4 regions of the Kitasatospora sp. NPDC058162 genome follow, and region 3 is predicted to be linked to each of the others. Evidence: riboswitches for the same ligand, from Rfam matches in the RefSeq annotation. Region 3 holds a riboswitch; each other region holds the start of a gene.
What was found. A riboswitch is a leader RNA that binds a small molecule or an ion and turns the genes downstream of it on or off. The one in region 3 is predicted to bind cobalamin.

Region 1 (4,074 bases), on a different contig from region 3:
AGCGCAGGTAGTAGGTGGTCTTGAGACCGACCTTCCACGCGTAGGCGTACATCGAGCTGAGCTTGCCGATGGTCGGCGCGGCCATGAACAGGTTGAGCGACTGGCTCTGGTCGAGGTACGGCATGCGGGCCGCGGCCAGGTCGATCAGGGCGCGCTGCGGCAGCTCCCACGCGGTGCGGTACAGCGAGCGGACCTCGGCGGGCAGCCAACCGAGCTCCTGCACCGAGCCGTTGGCGTCGCGCAGCGAGTCGCGGGTCTGCTGGTCCCAGACGCCGAGCTCCTTGAGCTCGCGCACCAGGTACGGGTTGACCTGGAGGAACTCGCCCGACAGGGTCTCGCGCTTGAACAGGTTGGACACCTGCGGCTCGATGCACTCGTACACGCCGGCGATGGAGGCGATGGTCGCGGTCGGGGCGATCGCGAGCAGCAGCGAGTTGCGCAGGCCGGTCTCGGCGATGCGGGCGCGCAGCGCCGTCCAGCGGTCGGTCCACTGCGGGGCGGCCGTCGGGAAGTGGTCGATGTGCAGCTCGCCGCGGGCGGCGCGGGTCTCGCCGTAGGCCTCGTGGCGGCCGAGCTGCTCGGCCAGGTCGGCGGAGCGCTCGTAGGCGGTGAGCATGATGCGCTCGGCGATCAGCGTGGACAGGCGGGCGGCCTCGGCGGAGTCGAAGTCGATCCGCAGCTTGAAGAAGACGTCCTGGAGGCCCATCACGCCGAGGCCGACCGGCCGCCAGCGGGAGTTGGAGGTGCCGGCCTCGGTGGTCGGGTAGAAGTTGATGTCCACCACGCGGTCGAGGAAGGTCACGGCGGTGCGGACGGTGGCGTCGAGGCGCTCCCAGTCCATCGCGTTGACCAGATCATCGGCGCGAGCGTCAAGCGCCACGTGGGCACCGAGGTTGACCGAGCCCAGGTTGCAGACGGCGGTCTCGGAGTCGTCCGTGACCTCCAGGATCTCGGTGCACAGGTTGGAGGAGTGCACCGTGCGGCCGGGCAGCGCGGTCTGGTTGGCGGCGCGGTTGGAGGCGTCCTTGAAGGTCATCCAGCCGTTGCCGGTCTGCGCGAGGGTGCGCATCATGCGGGCGTAGAGGGTCTGCGCCGGGATGGTGCGGACGGCCTTGCCGGCCAGCTCGGCCTTGCGGTAGGCCTCGTCGAAGTCGGCGCCCCACAGGTCGACCAGCTCGGGGACGTCGGCGGGGGAGAACAGCGACCACTCGGCGTTGGCGTTCACGCGGCGCATGAACTCGTCCGGGATCCAGTGGGCCAGGTTGAGGTTGTGGGTGCGGCGCGCCTCCTCACCGGTGTTGTCGCGGAGCTCCAGGAACTCCTCGATGTCGGCGTGCCAGGTCTCCAGGTAGACGCAGGCCGCGCCCTTGCGGCGGCCGCCCTGGTTGACGGCGGCGACCGAGGAGTCGAGGGTGCGCAGGAACGGGACGATGCCGTTGGACTTGCCGTTGGTGCCGCGGATCAGGCTGCCGCGCGAGCGGATGCGCGAGTAGGACAGGCCGATGCCGCCGGCGTGCTTGGAGAGGCGGGCGATCTGCGCGTAGCGGTTGTAGATCGAGTCCAGGTTGTCCAGCGGCGAGTCCAGCAGGTAGCAGCTGGACATCTGCGGGTGCCGGGTGCCGGAGTTGAAGAGCGTCGGCGAGGAGGTCAGGTACTCCAGGCGGCTCATCAGGCCGTACAGCTCGGACACCTCGCGCACCGACTGCTCGGAGTCGCCGACCGCCAGGCCGCAGGCGACGCGGAGCAGGAAGTGCTGCGGGGTCTCGATGACCTTGCGGGTGATCGGGTGGCGCAGCAGGTAGCGGGACTGGACGGTGCGCAGGCCGAAGTACTCGAAGCGGTCGTCGCCCTTGGTGTCGATGAGCGCGTCGAGGGCCTCGGCGTGCTTGGCGACGAAGGCGGCGGTGGTGTCGCCGATCAGGCCCTCGGCGTGGCCGACGGCGATCGAGGCGGAGAAGGAGGTCGAGCCCTGGCTGTTCGCCTCGTCGACGATCTCCAGGGCGAGCAGGCGGGCGGCCAGCTTCGAGTACTGGGGGTCCTCGGCGATCATCGACGCGGCGGCGTCCACGGCCAGCCCGCGCAGCTCGGCGAAGTCCGAGCCGGCGTGGCGGCCGCGCAGCGCGGCGGCGGCGACGTGGCCGGGGTCGACCTCGGTGAGGTCGACGCTGCGGTCGGTGAGCAGCCGCAGGAGAGCACCGCCGGGGTCGGAGACCGTCGGGTCGGTGAAGGCGGTACCGGAGCCCTGGGCGGGCAGGGTGACTGAGGCAGCGGTGGTCAAGGCGCTCTCTCCTGGCGGCGATCGTGCGGCGGTGATCGGGGTCACCGGGCCGATCTGGGCAGGGGAGCACGGCGCGAACGCAAAAAGCGTCGCGCGAGGTGTCTCCCCGGCCCGCCCGCGAGGCCCGGAGGGGTGGTGCTGGTGCTTGGCGCGGCCTCTGCGGGAGGGCCGTGGCGCACGCTGTTCGGCAGGTACTCGGACTCGCGGTACGGCTGCTGGAGCCGCCCGCACACCGCTGCGGGGCAGTCCCGGATTCCCACCGGGTTCCCCTGCATCGACAGCAGAAGCGAGCATACATGTAGTGGCGGCAGGCTGTGGCGGCACCACATGTTGTGCCTGTCGTGTCGCGCGCGCCGACGGTCCCGACGGCCCGTCAGTGCTTCAGGTACACCTTGTACGTGCTCGAATCGCCGGTCGGGGAGGTGAACTGGGCGATCAGCCGGTACTGCCCGCCGGTGTTCAGCGCGGCGCTCAGCGCCCGGTCGGTGGCCTCCGGCGCGGTGCTGTCGAGGACGACCACGGTGAACCAGCCGTCCCGGATCGCGGCGGTGCTGCCGTCCACGCCGTGGTGCTGTTTCCCGGCGCCGTCGCGGTAGTCCGTGCCGGCCCGGGCCGAGACCCACTGCTCGGGTCTGCTGACGCCGCCCAGGTAGTACTCGGCGAGTCCGTCGACCTCGGTGAGGTAGTGGCCCTCGGGCACGGCGTGCGCCCGCAGGACGGCCAGCAGGCGGCCGGAGTCGGGCCCGTTCTGGTAGCGCAGGGCGGACTGCTCCATGCCGAGGGCCAGCAGCGCGACCCAGACCAGGATGCCCAGCTGGGGGTGGCGGAAGTGGGCTCCGACCAGCCGGGTCAGGCCGAGGCCCGCGATCGGGGCGGCGAGCAGCATGCCGTAGCCGAGGTGGCGGAACAGTGCGCCGGAGGTGCCGGTCCACAGGTGGACGGCGGGAACCAGCAGCGCGGTGGCGGTCAGCACGGCCCCGAGCAGGGCCCGCTGGGCGCGGGTGGGGGCGACGCGGTCGCCCTCGGGGGACTCGTGCTCGGTCAGCTGCTCGCGGCGCGCGTACGAGACCGTGCCGGCCACCGCGAGGACGGTGAACAGGCCGGCCCACTGGAGGGTGCCGAGCAGGATCGAGCCGGCCGAACCGGGGGCGGCGCCGGACGACGGGGACCAGCCCACGACCTTCCCCAGCAGGCCGTACGGCAGCAGCAGGAGCGTCGTCCCGACGGCCAGCAGCAGGGCGCGCAGGGCGGCCGGGCCGGGCCGACGGTGCGGCCGGGCGACGGCGAGGGCCAGGACCACCAGCGCGGGCACGGCGAGGATCGCCGAGTAGGCGACCGCGCAGGCCAGCGCGAGGGCCGGGGCGGCGGTCAGGACCAGCGCCGGGGAGCGCCGGGCGGTGAACACCGTGAGCCAGGCCGCGAGGGCGACCAGCAGGACGGCCAGGGACTCGGGGGCGCCGTAGAAGCCGCCCACGACGGTGGACTGCAGCACGGCGTAGGCGGCTATGCCGCAGATCGCGACGCGTTCGTTGAAGAGCCGCCGGGTCAGCGAGTACAGCAGCACCGTGGTGAGCAGGCCGAAGCCGAGGCTGAGCAGCCGGGTGCCCCAGATGCCGTCCGCGTTCGCGGCGGCGCCGGCCAGCGGCGGGTAGAGCCACGGGGAGCCGGGGACGCGGTCGATCAGGTCGGTGGTGACCGGGGTGCCGTGCAGGAGGTGGGCGAGCTGCTGGCGCCCGGCGACCATGGCGGCGGCCTCGTCGGGGTGCGCGGCGGCGAGCAGGCGCAGCGAGAGCGCG
Region 2 (4,074 bases), 120 kb from region 3:
GACGGCGGCGCCCGCGGCCTCCAGGTCGGTCACCTCCTCGCGCAGGGCCAGCGCCACCTGCCGGGCGGTCTCGGCGAGCGGCTGGTCGTCGCGGACGAAGGACCAGGCGAGCATGGTGACCGGGCCGGTCAGCATGCCCTTGACCGGACGGCCGGTCAGGCCCTGGGCGTAGCGGAACCAGTCGACCGTCATCGGGTGCGGGCGGGAGATGTCCCCGGCCAGGACCGGCGGCCGGACGTAGCGGGTGCCGTAGGACTGCACCCAGCCGTGCCGGGTGGCGAGGTAGCCGGTGAGCTGCTCGGCGAAGTACTGGACCATGTCGTTGCGCTCGGGCTCGCCGTGCACCAGGACGTCCAGACCGGCCTTCTCCTGGTACCCGATGACCTCGCGCACCTCGGCCTCCATCCGCTCCCGGTACGCGGCCGCGTCGATCCGTCCGGCACTCAAGTCGGCGCGGGCGAGCCGCAGTTCGGTGGTCTGCGGGAAGGAGCCGATGGTGGTGGTCGGCAGCAGCGGCAGCCCGAGCCGGGCGCGCTGGGCCTCGGCGCGTACGGGGTAGGGCTGGGCGCGCCGGGTGTCGTCCGGGGTGACGGCCGCGGCGCGGGCCCGGACGGCCGGATCGCGGGTGATCGGCGAGTTGGCGCGGGAGGCCAAGTCGGCGCGGTTGGCGGCGAGTTCGGCGGTGATCGCCCCGGTGCCCTCGCGCAGGCCGCGGGCCAGCAGGGCGGCCTCCCGAGCCTTCTGCTTGGCGAAGGCGAGCCAGCGCAGGATCTGCGGGTCGACGTCGCGTTCGGCGGCGGCGTCGAGGGGCACGTGCAGCAGCGAGCAGGACGGCGCGACGTCGACCCGGTCGGCGAGCCCGAGCAGGGTGGCCAGGGTGGCCAGCGAGGCGCCCAGGTCGTTGATCCAGATGTTGCGGCCGTCGATCACCCCGGCGACCAGCCGCTTGCCGGGCAGCCCGCCGACGGCGGCGAGGTCGTCCAGGTTGGCGGCGGCCGGGCCGGTGAAGTCCAGCGCCAGGCCCTCGACCGGGGCCTTGGCCAGGACGGGCAGGGCGTCGCCGAGGCGGTCGAAGTAGCTGGCCACCAGCAGCTTGGGCCGCTCGGTCAGCGCGCCCAGCTCACGGTAGGCCCGGGCGGCCGCGTTCAGTTCGGCCGGGGTGCGGTCCTGGACCAGCGCGGGCTCGTCCAGCTGCACCCACTCCGCGCCGGCCGCCCGCAGCTCGGCGAGCAGCCGGGCGTAGACGGGCAGCAGCCGGTCCAGCAGGGTGATCGGTTGGAAGTCCTCGGCGACGCCCGGCGCGGGCTTGGCCAGCAGCAGGTACGTCACCGGCCCGACCAGCACCGGGCGCGCGGCGTGGCCCAGCAGCAGCGCCTCGCGCAACTCGCCGACCGCCTTGGCCGGGTTGGCGGCGAACACCGTGTCCGGCCCCAACTCGGGTACCAGGTAGTGGTAGTTGGTGTCGAACCACTTGGTCATCTCGAGCGGCGCCACGTCCTGGGTGCCGCGCGCCATGGCGAAGTAGCCGTCCAGCGCGTCGACTTCGACGGCGGCCCGGTGCCGGGCCGGGATCGCGCCGACGGCGACGCTGGTGTCCAGCACATGGTCGTAGTACGAGAAGTCGCCGGTCGGCACCTCCTGGACACCCGCCCCGGCGAGCTGCGCCCAGTTCTCCCGGCGCAGGTCGGCGGCGGTGGCGAGCAGGGCCTCCGCGCTGACGGCGCCCTTCCAGTAGCCCTCGATCGCCTTCTTCAGTTCACGGCCCCGGCCCTGGCGGGGGTAGCCGTACGCGGTGGCGAGGGTTGCCGCGGCTGCGGACTTCGTGGTCAAGGGACTCTCCTTCGCGAGCCTGTTTCCTCAAGTGCCCGGCGACGGGGACGAGGACGCGAAGGGACGACGGACCGGACGGGCGCCCGCACACGGGTACGGCTCCGCCAGGTGTGGTCGCCGACCCGCCCTCGAGGTCACCGGATGGCCGCGCGCGAACGGTCGCGCACGGGCAGTGGCAGGTCTTCGGACTCGCGGGCCCGCCCGTCCCGATCTCCAGGACGGACACCTACTGGCCGTCGCTTCCCAGACCCGATCCGGGTCCAGTGCGTATGACGGCGGTCGTTCCCACTCACCGCTGCGGGGCAGTCCCGGACTGGCCAGTCGAAAGGCGTCACCGGGTTCCCTCTTACGACACCCCGCCTGGCGGACGGGGCGAACCAACTGCACCGGCCACCCTACGGGCAGTCCGCCGGTTTCCGGCCGGGGATTCACCCGATCGTCCGCATACTGAGACAACGTCAGCCCGACGGACGCAGCCGTAGCGCCGGATGCCGTCATACCGGGGTACTACAGCGGGACTTGGCACCCCGGTATGACGGTTTCCGCCCGTACTCGGCCGTAGCGTCGCCCGTGTTGAAAGCGAAGACGGAAGCGAACGAGGAGGAACGGCGATGAGCGGGCGAGGACGGGCCGTGGCGGCGGTGCTGCTGGCGGCGACCGCGGTGGTGGGTGTGGTCGGCGCGCCGGGTGCGGTGGCGGCGCAGGGGCGGGGCACCGAGCGGCAGGCCAGGGCCTGGCTGCCGCAGCCCACCGGGCCGTACCCGATCGGCACGACAGCCCTGCAGCTCACGGACGACGGCCGGGACGACCCCTGGAAGCCCGGGCAGCACCGCAAGCTGATGGTCAGCTTCTGGTACCCGACCACCCGGCCCGCCACCGGCGACGACCGCGCGCCGTACATGCTCCCCGCCGCCGCCGAGCACTTCGGCAGCGCCGGGAGCATCGGCCAGCTCAACGCCAAGTTCGAGCCCGGCCGCACCGACTGGGCGGGCATCCGCACCCACGCCCGCACGGACGCACCCGTCCTGCCCGGCGGCAAGCGGCCTGTCGTGCTGTACGAGGCGGGCTTCGGCGACCCGCGCACCTGGGGCACCGGCCTGGTGGAGGACCTCGCCTCGCGCGGCTACGTCGTCGTCACCGTCGACCACACCTACGAGGCCTCCGAGGTCGCCTTCCCCGACGGGGACCTCGCCACCTCCGTCTTCCCCACGCTGATGAGCCAGCCCGGCCTCGACTACGGCGCGCTGCTGCGCAAGATGCTGCAGGCCCGGGTCGACGACACCCGCTTCGTCCTGGACCAGCTCACGGGCCTGCGCCAGGACGCGCAGCTGCCGGCCGGCCTCGGCGCCTCCCTCGACCTCGACCGGATCGGCATGGTCGGCCACTCCGGGGGCGGCTCCGCGGCCCTGCAGACCATGCACGACGATCCGCGCCTCAAGGTCGGCATCAACCTCGACGGCCAGCTGCACTTCCCCCGCGCCGACGGCTCCGGAATCCAGCTGCCCCTGCCCACCGTCGCCGCGGACGGCCTGAACCGGCCCTTCCTGCTGATGGGCACCCAGAACCCCGACTCCGGCAGCTACCACCAGCAGCCCGGCTGGGACGCCCTGTGGCAGCACAGCACCGGCTGGCACGCCGACGTGACCCTCACCGGCTCCCGCCACGGCTCCTACACCGACGCGCAGTCACTGCTGCCCCAGCTCGCCCGCCAGGGCGCGATCAGCGGGGACCAGCTCACCGAGGACGTCGGCGACATCCGTCCGGACCGCGCGGTGCTGGCCACCCGCTCGTACGTCGCCTCGTTCTTCGACCGCTGGCTGCGCGGCCACGACGACCACCTCCTGGACGGCCCGTCGCCGCGCTTCCCCGAGATGGTCTACGAGCGGTAGCGCGCGCCCCGCAGTCCTTCACCCGCCGGGCCCGGCGGGTGAAGGACTGCGCCCCCGCCCTCACCGACCCCGCGACCTCCACCTTCGGGGCGAAAGAACTCAGCGCTCGGCGGCTCGCAGTTCCAGGCGGGTCCCGGTGCGCAGGGTGATCGACATCAGGTCGCTGGGGCAATCGAGTTCGAGCCGGTGCCAGCGGCCGCGCGGGACGATGACGGCGCTGCCGGCCGGCAGCCGCACCAACTCCTCGGCGGCGCCGGGCTCCACCGGCCGGAGGTAGACCCGGACGCCCCCGGCCAGGCAGCACACCGCTTCCTCCGCCTCGGGGTGCATCTCCCAGTGGTCGGCGTGGACGTCG
Region 3 (4,074 bases):
CGCCCGCCGCCGACAGGGCGCGGCGTTCGACCTCAAGACCTGGCACATGAAGGCGCTCTCCCTGGGCTCGCTCGGCCTCGACGACCTGGTCGACCAGCTCTCCATCCTGTAGGCCCGCAGCAATGGTCCACAGGGGTTCCCGGCCCTGCGTGGCTGATTGACTGCCCCTGGGGCGGACCGGAGGCTGAGCAGATCTGACACCACGTCAGATTTGCTTCTCCGATGGAGGATTGATGTGAGAAAGAGACTGATTCCCCGCCGCACCAGACCCCTGATGGCGCTGCTCGGAACGCTGGCGCTCGCGGCGGGCGGGCTCGCCCCCGCGGCGGCCGCGTACGAGCGGGGAGGTCCGCAGGTGCTGCTGGTGTGCAACGGCAGCACCGTCGCCTGCCCGAGCAGTTCGGCGCAGCAGTACGGGACCATCCAGGCCGCCGTCGACGCCGCGCGGAGCGGTGACTGGGTGCTGGTCTGGCCCGGCGTCTACCACGAGAAGGCCACCGGCGAGGCCGGCGTGCTGATCACCACGCCCGGCGTCCACCTGCGCGGGCTCGACCGCAACCGGGTGGTCGTCGACGGCAGCAACGGCAGCGCGGCCCAGCCCTGCCCGGCCGACCCCGCGCTGCAGGACACCACCGGCCGCAGCGGCGTCGTCGTCTCCAAAGCCGACGACGTCTCCATCGAGAACCTCACCGTCTGCAACTACCTGTCCGGCGGCAGCGGCAGCGGCGGCAACGAGATCTGGTGGAACGGCGGCGACGGCAGCGGGCAGATCGGCCTGCACGGATACCACGGCGCCTACTTGACCGCGACCTCCGGCTACGGCGCGGCCGACCCGAACGCGTCGATGGCGCAGTACGGGATCTTCGCGTCCAACGCGACGGGCCCGGCGGAGCTCGCCCACACCTACGCGTCCAACATGGGCGACTCCGACTACTACGTGGGCGCGTGCCGCGACATCTGCGGCGTGACCCTCACCGACGCGCACGGACAGAACTCGGCGATCGGCTTCTCCGGGACCAACTCGGGCGGCTACACCATCAAGGACTCCGAGTTCGACCACAACCGCACCGGGATCGTGGCCAACTCGCTCAACAACGACGACGCGCCCCCGCCCCAGAACGGCAGCTGCCCCGGCGACCCGCAGCGCTCGTGCACGTTCATCGAGCGCAACTTCATCCACGACAACAACAACGCGAACGCCCCGCTCTCCGGGCTGGCGGGCGCCGTCGGTGCGGGCATCGAGATCTCGGGCGGCCACGGCGACACCGTCCGCGGCAACCGCATCCAGCAGCAGGGCAGTTGGGGCGTCGTCCTGCACGACTTCCCGGACAGCGAGACGCCGCCGCCGCTCAGCAGCTGCCAGGGCGGGACGCAGCTGCCCGGCGTCTGCGTGTTCACCTCCTACGGGAACGTCGTGGCGGCCAACGAGTTCAGCCGGAACGGCTTCTTCGGCAACCCGACCAACGCGGACGTCGCCAACGAGTCGACGACGGCGCCGCACAACTGCTTCTACGGGAACCACGGGACCGGCGGCGCCGCCCTCACCAGCGACCCGGACTCGATCCAGAGCGGCACCGTGGACGGCCCGCCGTGCGGCAAGGGCGCGGGCGTCGGCGACGACCAGCTGCTCTTCGCCGAGCTGGTGTGCGCGGCGGGCTTCGGCCCGTGTCCGATCCCGGACGCCGCCTACCCGCAGCGCACCGGCCTCGACCTGGCGCCGCTCAGGACGCAGGCGAGCATGGAGCGCCCGTGCACGGGGCTGCCGAGGAACGCGTTCTGCGAGTAGCCGTCTCGTGATCGGCACGTCGAAGGGGCGGACACGCAGCGCGTGTCCGCCCTTCGGCATACGTGGTGGCGGGGACGGGATCCGGGCTCCGGATGATCATTCGTGGGCTGCCCTTCACCGGTCTGACCACGCCTGATACGTTGCCATCGCCGTGGTGTACGGGAAACCGGTCTGAGTCCGGTGCGGCCCTCGCCACTGTTGCCGCGGAGTTCCGCGGCCCTCGCTGACCGGCTCACCCAGCGGTCAGGACCACTGCGCGGGTTGGAAGACCCGCTCGGGAAGGTCGGCCGCGGTGCGTCGATGCGGAAGCCAGGAGACCGGCCACGGCGCGACATGTTCCACGAGGGTTTTGGAGAACACGTGCCCAGCGGTCTGCTGCGTCCTTTTCGCGCTATATGCCCCATAAGTCCCACACATTCGCTACGCGCCGGCCGGGCGGTCGCGGCCGCCCTGTTCGTCGGCGTGCTCGGAGGCTGTGCGGGCGCCCCCGCACCCGTCGCGTCCGGCGGGGCCACCGGAAGCGCCGGGCTGGTCAGCGTCGACAACTGCGGGACCACCGTGACGGTCGGCGCTCCGCCCGCCCGGCTGGTGACGCTCAACCAGGGTGCCACCGAGGTGGCCCTGGCCCTGGGCCTGCAGTCCCGGATGGCCGGTAGCGCCTACCTCGACGACTCCGTCCCGGAGAAGTGGAAGGCGGCCTACGACTCCGTCCCGGTGCTCTCCGCGAAGTACCCGACGAAGGAGAAGCTCCTCGCGGCCCGTCCCGACTTCCTGTACGCCTCCTACGCCAGCGCGTTCACCGGCAAGGTCGCGGGCACCCGGGAGGAACTGCTCGGCCAGGGCATCCCGTCGTACCTGTCCCCGTTCGGCTGCTCGGACAAGAACCAGGTGCCGCCGCCGACCTGGCAGGCGGTGTGGGGCGAACTGAACGACGTCGCCAAGGTCTTCGGTGTCACGGAGCGGGCCGCCGCGATCCAGCAGCAGCAGGAGCAGCAGCTGGCCCAGTTCAAGGCGACGGCCGAGGGTAAGGACCTGAAGGTCCTGTGGTTCGACTCGGACACCAAGACGCCGTTCGTCGGAGCCGGCCACGGTGGACCCCAGCTCGTGCTCGACGCCGTGGGTGCCCGCAACGTCTTCGCGGACCTGCCCGGTGGCTGGCAGAACGTCAGCTGGGAGAAGGTCGTCGCGGCGGACCCGGACGCCATCGTGGTCGCGGACGCCGGTTGGGACACGGCCCAGTCCAAGATCGACTACTTGGAGAACGACCCGGTGCTGAGCAAGCTCACCGCCGTGCAGCGCAAGGCCTTCGTGGTGGTGCCGTTCTCGGAGTCGACCCCCGGCGTGCTGCTCGCCGACGGTGCCGCCCGGGTGTCCGCGGGGCTGAGCCGACTGCACCCGGGGTCATGACCGCACCCGGGGTCAAGACCACCGGAACCCGCCCCGTCGTACGGCCCGCCGGTGCGGGCCGCACGACGGCGGCGCTGGCCGTCGGTGCGGCCCTGCTGCTGGCCACCGTCCTGCTCGGCCTGGCCGTGGGTTCGCAACCCGAGCCGGTCCGGACGGTGATCGACGTCGTGGCGCGCCGTCTCGGGCTGGGCGACCCGCGCGTGACGCTGCTGGACGACCAGATCGTCTGGCAGTTGCGGCTGCCCCGCGTGCTGGGAGCGGCTGCCACCGGCGCCGGCCTGGCGGTCTGCGGTGCGGTGCTGCAGACGCTGACCGGGAACGACCTGGCCGATCCCTTCCTGCTCGGGATCTCGGAGGGAGCGGCCGCCGGCGCGGTCACCGTGATCGTCCTCGGCGTCGGCGTGACCGGCGCCGTGGGCACCGGCGCGGTGGCGACGGCGGCCTTCGCCGGGGCCCTGCTCGCCGCTGTCGTCGTCCTGGCACTGGCGGGTGCGCGAACCCGGTCGCTCCCGACCGCCCGGACCGTGCTCGCCGGCATCGCGGTGGGCCAGCTGTGCGGGGCGTACACCTCGTTCGTCGTGCTGGTCCTCGGGGACCGCAACGCTGCGCGCGGTGTCATGGAGTGGACGCTCGGCTCGGTCGCCGGCGTGCGGTGGCCCACCGCCGTCTTCCTGACCGCAGTCGCGCTGGTCGGCGTCACGGTCCTGGCCTCCTCGGCCCGCGACCTGGACGCCTTCGCCTTCGGCGAGACCGCCGCCCGCTCCCTCGGCGTCCACGTCGAGCGCACCCGCTGGGTCCTCGTCGCGACCGCGGCGCTGGTGACCGCGTGCCTGGTGGCCAACACCGGCGTCATCGGGTTCCTCGGCCTGGTCGTACCGCAC
Region 4 (4,074 bases), on a different contig from region 3:
CCGGCTCGGCATCTGCCAGGCCGCGCCGTGCCGCAACGCCTACCTGGACACCTCGACCAACCGCTCCCGCCGCTACTGCTCCGACCGCTGCGCGACCCGCGCCAACGTCGCCGCGTACCGGGCCCGCAAGCGGCAGGAGGCCGAGGCGGCGCTCAACGCCGGGCAGTAGAACCGGGCCGCCTCAGAGCTCGTCGACGAAGACCCCGAAGCGGCGGGCCAGGCCCGGCACCCGGGCCAGCCGGGGGCCGAGCAGCAGCCGCTCCAGCCCGCGGCCCGGCGCCAGCCAGGCCGGGCTCGGGCGCAGCCGCAGCAGCACCCGGCCGAGCACCAGCTCGTCCGGGACCGGGCCGTAGCTGCGGCTGTCGCTGTCCACCGGACGGTTGTCGGACAGCAGCCACCAGCCCTTCGGGCGGCGCTCGGCGGCCCGCTTCACCACCAGCAGGTCCTGCTGGAGGGGGTGGCGGAACAGCACCACCGCACCGGGCCGGATCGGGGCGCCGTAGCGGACCAGCAGCTGGTCGCCCTCGCGCAGGGTCGGGACCATCGACGGGCCCGCCACGTCCACCAGCCCGAACGGCACCGCGCCGACCCGCGTGCCGCCCTGCGGCTCCGTGCTCCGCGCCATGGCTCCTCCTCCCGGACCGACCGCCCCCAGTCTGCCGTACGGACCGTCATCTGTTCGATGTCCGGATTACCCCGGTTACGGGTCCGTCTTTCGTCCTAGGCTGCCTGCCCGATCGCGAAACCCGGAGGCCGGAAGGGTAATCTCGGGCGCGGGAAGACGATCTAAGGAAGGACTCCCATGTTCTCTCGTCTGTTTGCACCGCGTGCCACTGCTCACGCCCACTGCGACCTGCCGTGCGGTGTCTACGACCCGGCGCAGGCCAAGCTGGAGGCCGAGTCGGTCAAGGCCACCCAGGAGAAGTACCAGGCCAACGAGGACCCGCACTTCCGCGCCCGCGCCGTCATCATCAAGGAGCAGCGCGCCGAGGCCGTCAAGCACCACATCTCGGTGCTGTGGAGCGACTACTTCAAGGCCCCGCACTTCGAGAAGTACCCGCAGCTGCACCAGCTGATCAACGACACCCTGAAGGCCGCCTCGGCCGCCAAGGCGTCCACGGACCCGGCCACCGGCCAGGCCCTGCTGGACCTGATCGCCGAGGTCGAGAAGATCTTCTGGGAGACCAAGCAGGCCTGAGCCTGACGCGTCGCCACCCGGCCGCCCCCGTCCGCACCGTCGGACGGGGGCGGCCGTGCGTTCACCCGCCCCCCAGCTCAGGTAAGGGTTGCCTGCCCTGAGTGGCTGTTATGCTGCCAGGGCGTCCGAGGGGGAAGTCCGGTGAGAATCCGGCGCTGACCCGCAACGGTGAGCACGACCCGCAGTCCCCGGGGCCCGTGCCAGCCCGATCGCCCCCGGCCGCTGAACTCCCGACAACTCGCCGCGGACTGCGAGGGGAAGGCGCCCGGGCACGCCCCCGGCCGGCGCCCGCCCCGGCACACCCTGCGGCCCGAGGCAAGGCGCGCCCGCACGTGAGTGACCCCGTTCGCCGAATACCGACCGTCCCCCTCGCCCTCGGCCTCGCCGCCGCCCTGGCGGTCTCCCTGGTCTGCGGCGTCGCGTTCGGCTCCTCCGGGATCGAACTACCCGACGTCCTGCGACTGTTGGGCGCCGGGCTGACGGGCGGACGGCTGGACCCGGGCGACGCGGCGGCGTACGCGATCGTCTGGGAGCTCCGGCTGCCGCGCACCCTGCTGGCCGCCGTGGTCGGCGGCGGACTCGCCGCCACCGGGGTCGCCGTCCAGGCCCTGGTCCGCAACGCCCTCGCCGACCCCTTCGTGCTCGGCATCTCCTCCGGCGCGGCCGTCGGCGCCAACGCCGTCCTGCTGCTCGGCGCCTTCGCCTCGCTCGGGGTGTGGGCGATCTCCGTCTCCGCGTTCGGCTCCGCACTGCTCGCCATGGTGCTGGTCTACCTCGCCGCCCGCACCGCGTACGGGCTCACCCCGCTGCGCCTCGTGCTCACCGGCACCGCGCTCTCCTACGGCTTCTCCGCCCTCACCACCCTGATGGTCTTCTCCGCCGACCACGCCGAGGCCGCCCGGGACGCCATGATGTGGCTGCTCGGCAGCCTGGGCGGCGCGACCTGGGGCTCGGTACCGATCGCCGCCGGGACCGTCCTGGCCGGACTGGCCTACCTGGCCTGCGCCGCCGGGCGGTTGGACGCGCTCGCGATGGGCGACGAGACCTCCGCCTCGCTCGGCGTGGACCCGGACCGGCTGCGCCGGGAACTGTTCACGGTCACCGCCGCCGTCACCGGCACCGTGGTCGCGGTCAGCGGGGCGATCGGCTTCGTCGGGCTGCTGATGCCCCACCTGGCCCGGATGCTGGTCGGCGCCGGCCACCGCCGGGTGCTGGTGGTCGCACCGCTCGCCGGGGCGCTGCTGCTGGTCTGGGTGGACATCGCCTCCCGCACCCTGCTGGCGCCCGCCGAACTGCCGGTCGGGGTGTTCACCGCGGTGCTCGGGGTGCCCGCCTTCCTGCTGATGATGCGCCGCCGCGGCCAGGCCTTCGGGGGCGGGCGATGACTGCCCCGACCCCTTCGACCGGCGCGGAGGAACTGCGCGTCGACGGCGTCTCGGTGGAACTGGCCGGCGCCCGGCTGGTCCACGAGGTGAGCCTGGCGGCCGCCGCCAGGCAGGTGATCGGACTGATCGGCCCGAACGGCAGCGGCAAGTCGACCCTGCTGCGCTGCGTCTACCGGGTGCTGCGCCCGGCCGGCGGGACCGTCCGACTGGACGGCGACGACCTGCACGCGCTCACCGCCCGCGACGCCGCCCGCCGGGTGGCCGCGCTGACCCAGGAGCACCCCGCCGAGTTCGAGTTCACGGTGGCCGAGGTGGTCGCCATGGGCCGGCTGCCGCACCGGCGCGGGCTGGGCGGCAGCCCGACCGCCGAGGACCGGGAGCGCTGCGCCGCCGCGCTGGACCGGGTCCGGGCCGGGCACCTCGCCGAGCGCGCCTTCCCGAGCCTGTCCGGTGGCGAGAAGCAGCGGGTGCTGATCGCCCGCGCCCTCGTCCAGGAACCGCGCCTGCTGGTGCTGGACGAACCCACCAACCACCTGGACATCGCGCACCAGTTGGAGGTGCTGGCGCTCGCCCGCGAGGCCGGGCCGACGGTGCTCACCGCGCTGCACGACCTCAACCTGGCGGCGGGCCACTGCGACCGGCTGTACGTGCTGGCGGCCGGCCGGATCGTCGCCTCCGGCGAGCCCGGCGAGGTGCTCCGCCCCGAGCTGCTGGCCGAGGTGTTCGGCGTCCGGGCCACCCCGGTCCGGCATCCGGGGACCGGCGCCCTCCAGCTGCTGTTCGACCGCCTCGCCTGAGTCCCCCGCCGAAGCCCCCGCATCCCCGAGACTGCTCCGATCCGAAAGAACCCGTATGCGCACCAAGGCCGTTGCCGCCACCACCGCCCTGCTCGCCCTCGGACTCACCGCCTGCGGCGCCGAGTTCACCCCGGGCCCCGGCGCCACCACCGCCTCCGCCCACTACCCGGTGACCGTGGAGAACTGCGGCGAGAAGCTCACCTTCGCGCAGAAGCCCGCCCGGGTGGTGACCAACGACGTCAACATCACCGAGCTGATGCTCTCCCTCGGCCTCGCCGACCGGATGGCCGGCTACGTGATGCCCGACGACAAGGGCCGGGTCGACAAGGTGGCTTGGAAGGACGGCTACCAGCAGACCCAGTGGCTCTCCAAGAAGGTGCTCACCAAGGAGATCGCCCTGGACGCCAAGGCCGACCTGGTGTTCGCCGGCTGGCACTACGGCTTCGACGAGGGCAGCGGGGTCACCCCGCAGGCGTTCAAGGCGCTCGGCGTGGACTCGTACGTGCTCAGCGAGTCCTGCCGCAGCGGCAAGGGCGCCGAGCGCGGGGTGATGGACCCGCTGGACGCGCTCTACACCGACCTGGCCAACCTGGGCGCGATCTTCGACGTCAAGGACCGGGCCGACCAGCTGATCGCCGAGTCCAGGGCGACCATCGCCGCCGTCCCCCGGCCGGAGCGCCGCCCGTCCGTCTTC

Region 1: it holds a riboswitch for cobalamin, as region 3 does, so the genes downstream of both, ACFVXG_RS37035 (ribonucleoside-diphosphate reductase subunit alpha) here and ACFVXG_RS01550 (ABC transporter substrate-binding protein) in region 3, are expected to answer to the same signal.
Region 2: it holds a riboswitch for cobalamin, as region 3 does, so the genes downstream of both, metE (5-methyltetrahydropteroyltriglutamate--homocysteine S-methyltransferase) here and ACFVXG_RS01550 (ABC transporter substrate-binding protein) in region 3, are expected to answer to the same signal.
Region 4: it holds a riboswitch for cobalamin, as region 3 does, so the genes downstream of both, ACFVXG_RS37175 (FecCD family ABC transporter permease) here and ACFVXG_RS01550 (ABC transporter substrate-binding protein) in region 3, are expected to answer to the same signal.

What each region holds. Positions count from the first base shown of each region.
Region 1 covers NZ_JBHVUS010000034.1:38,496-42,569, forward strand. Annotated here, with positions in the region: gene ACFVXG_RS37035 (ribonucleoside-diphosphate reductase subunit alpha) at 1-2,254, opposite strand, end outside; cobalamin riboswitch at 2,447-2,579, opposite strand; gene ACFVXG_RS37040 (glycosyltransferase family 39 protein) at 2,652-4,074, opposite strand, start outside.
Region 2 covers NZ_JBHVUS010000001.1:495,820-499,893, forward strand. Annotated here, with positions in the region: gene metE (5-methyltetrahydropteroyltriglutamate--homocysteine S-methyltransferase) at 1-1,830, opposite strand, end outside; cobalamin riboswitch at 2,008-2,179, opposite strand; gene ACFVXG_RS02090 (alpha/beta hydrolase family protein) at 2,442-3,719, shown strand; gene ACFVXG_RS02095 (cupin domain-containing protein) at 3,819-4,074, opposite strand, start outside.
Region 3 covers NZ_JBHVUS010000001.1:376,743-380,816, reverse strand. Annotated here, with positions in the region: gene ACFVXG_RS01560 (DUF885 domain-containing protein) at 1-112, shown strand, start outside; gene ACFVXG_RS01555 (hypothetical protein) at 236-1,786, shown strand; cobalamin riboswitch at 1,922-2,127, shown strand; gene ACFVXG_RS01550 (ABC transporter substrate-binding protein) at 2,249-3,193, shown strand; gene ACFVXG_RS01545 (FecCD family ABC transporter permease) at 3,190-4,074, shown strand, end outside.
Region 4 covers NZ_JBHVUS010000034.1:71,559-75,632, reverse strand. Annotated here, with positions in the region: gene ACFVXG_RS37190 (CGNR zinc finger domain-containing protein) at 1-169, shown strand, start outside; gene sodX (nickel-type superoxide dismutase maturation protease) at 182-625, opposite strand; gene sodN (superoxide dismutase, Ni) at 803-1,198, shown strand; cobalamin riboswitch at 1,287-1,434, shown strand; gene ACFVXG_RS37175 (FecCD family ABC transporter permease) at 1,531-2,583, shown strand; gene ACFVXG_RS37170 (ABC transporter ATP-binding protein) at 2,580-3,380, shown strand; gene ACFVXG_RS37165 (ABC transporter substrate-binding protein) at 3,436-4,074, shown strand, end outside.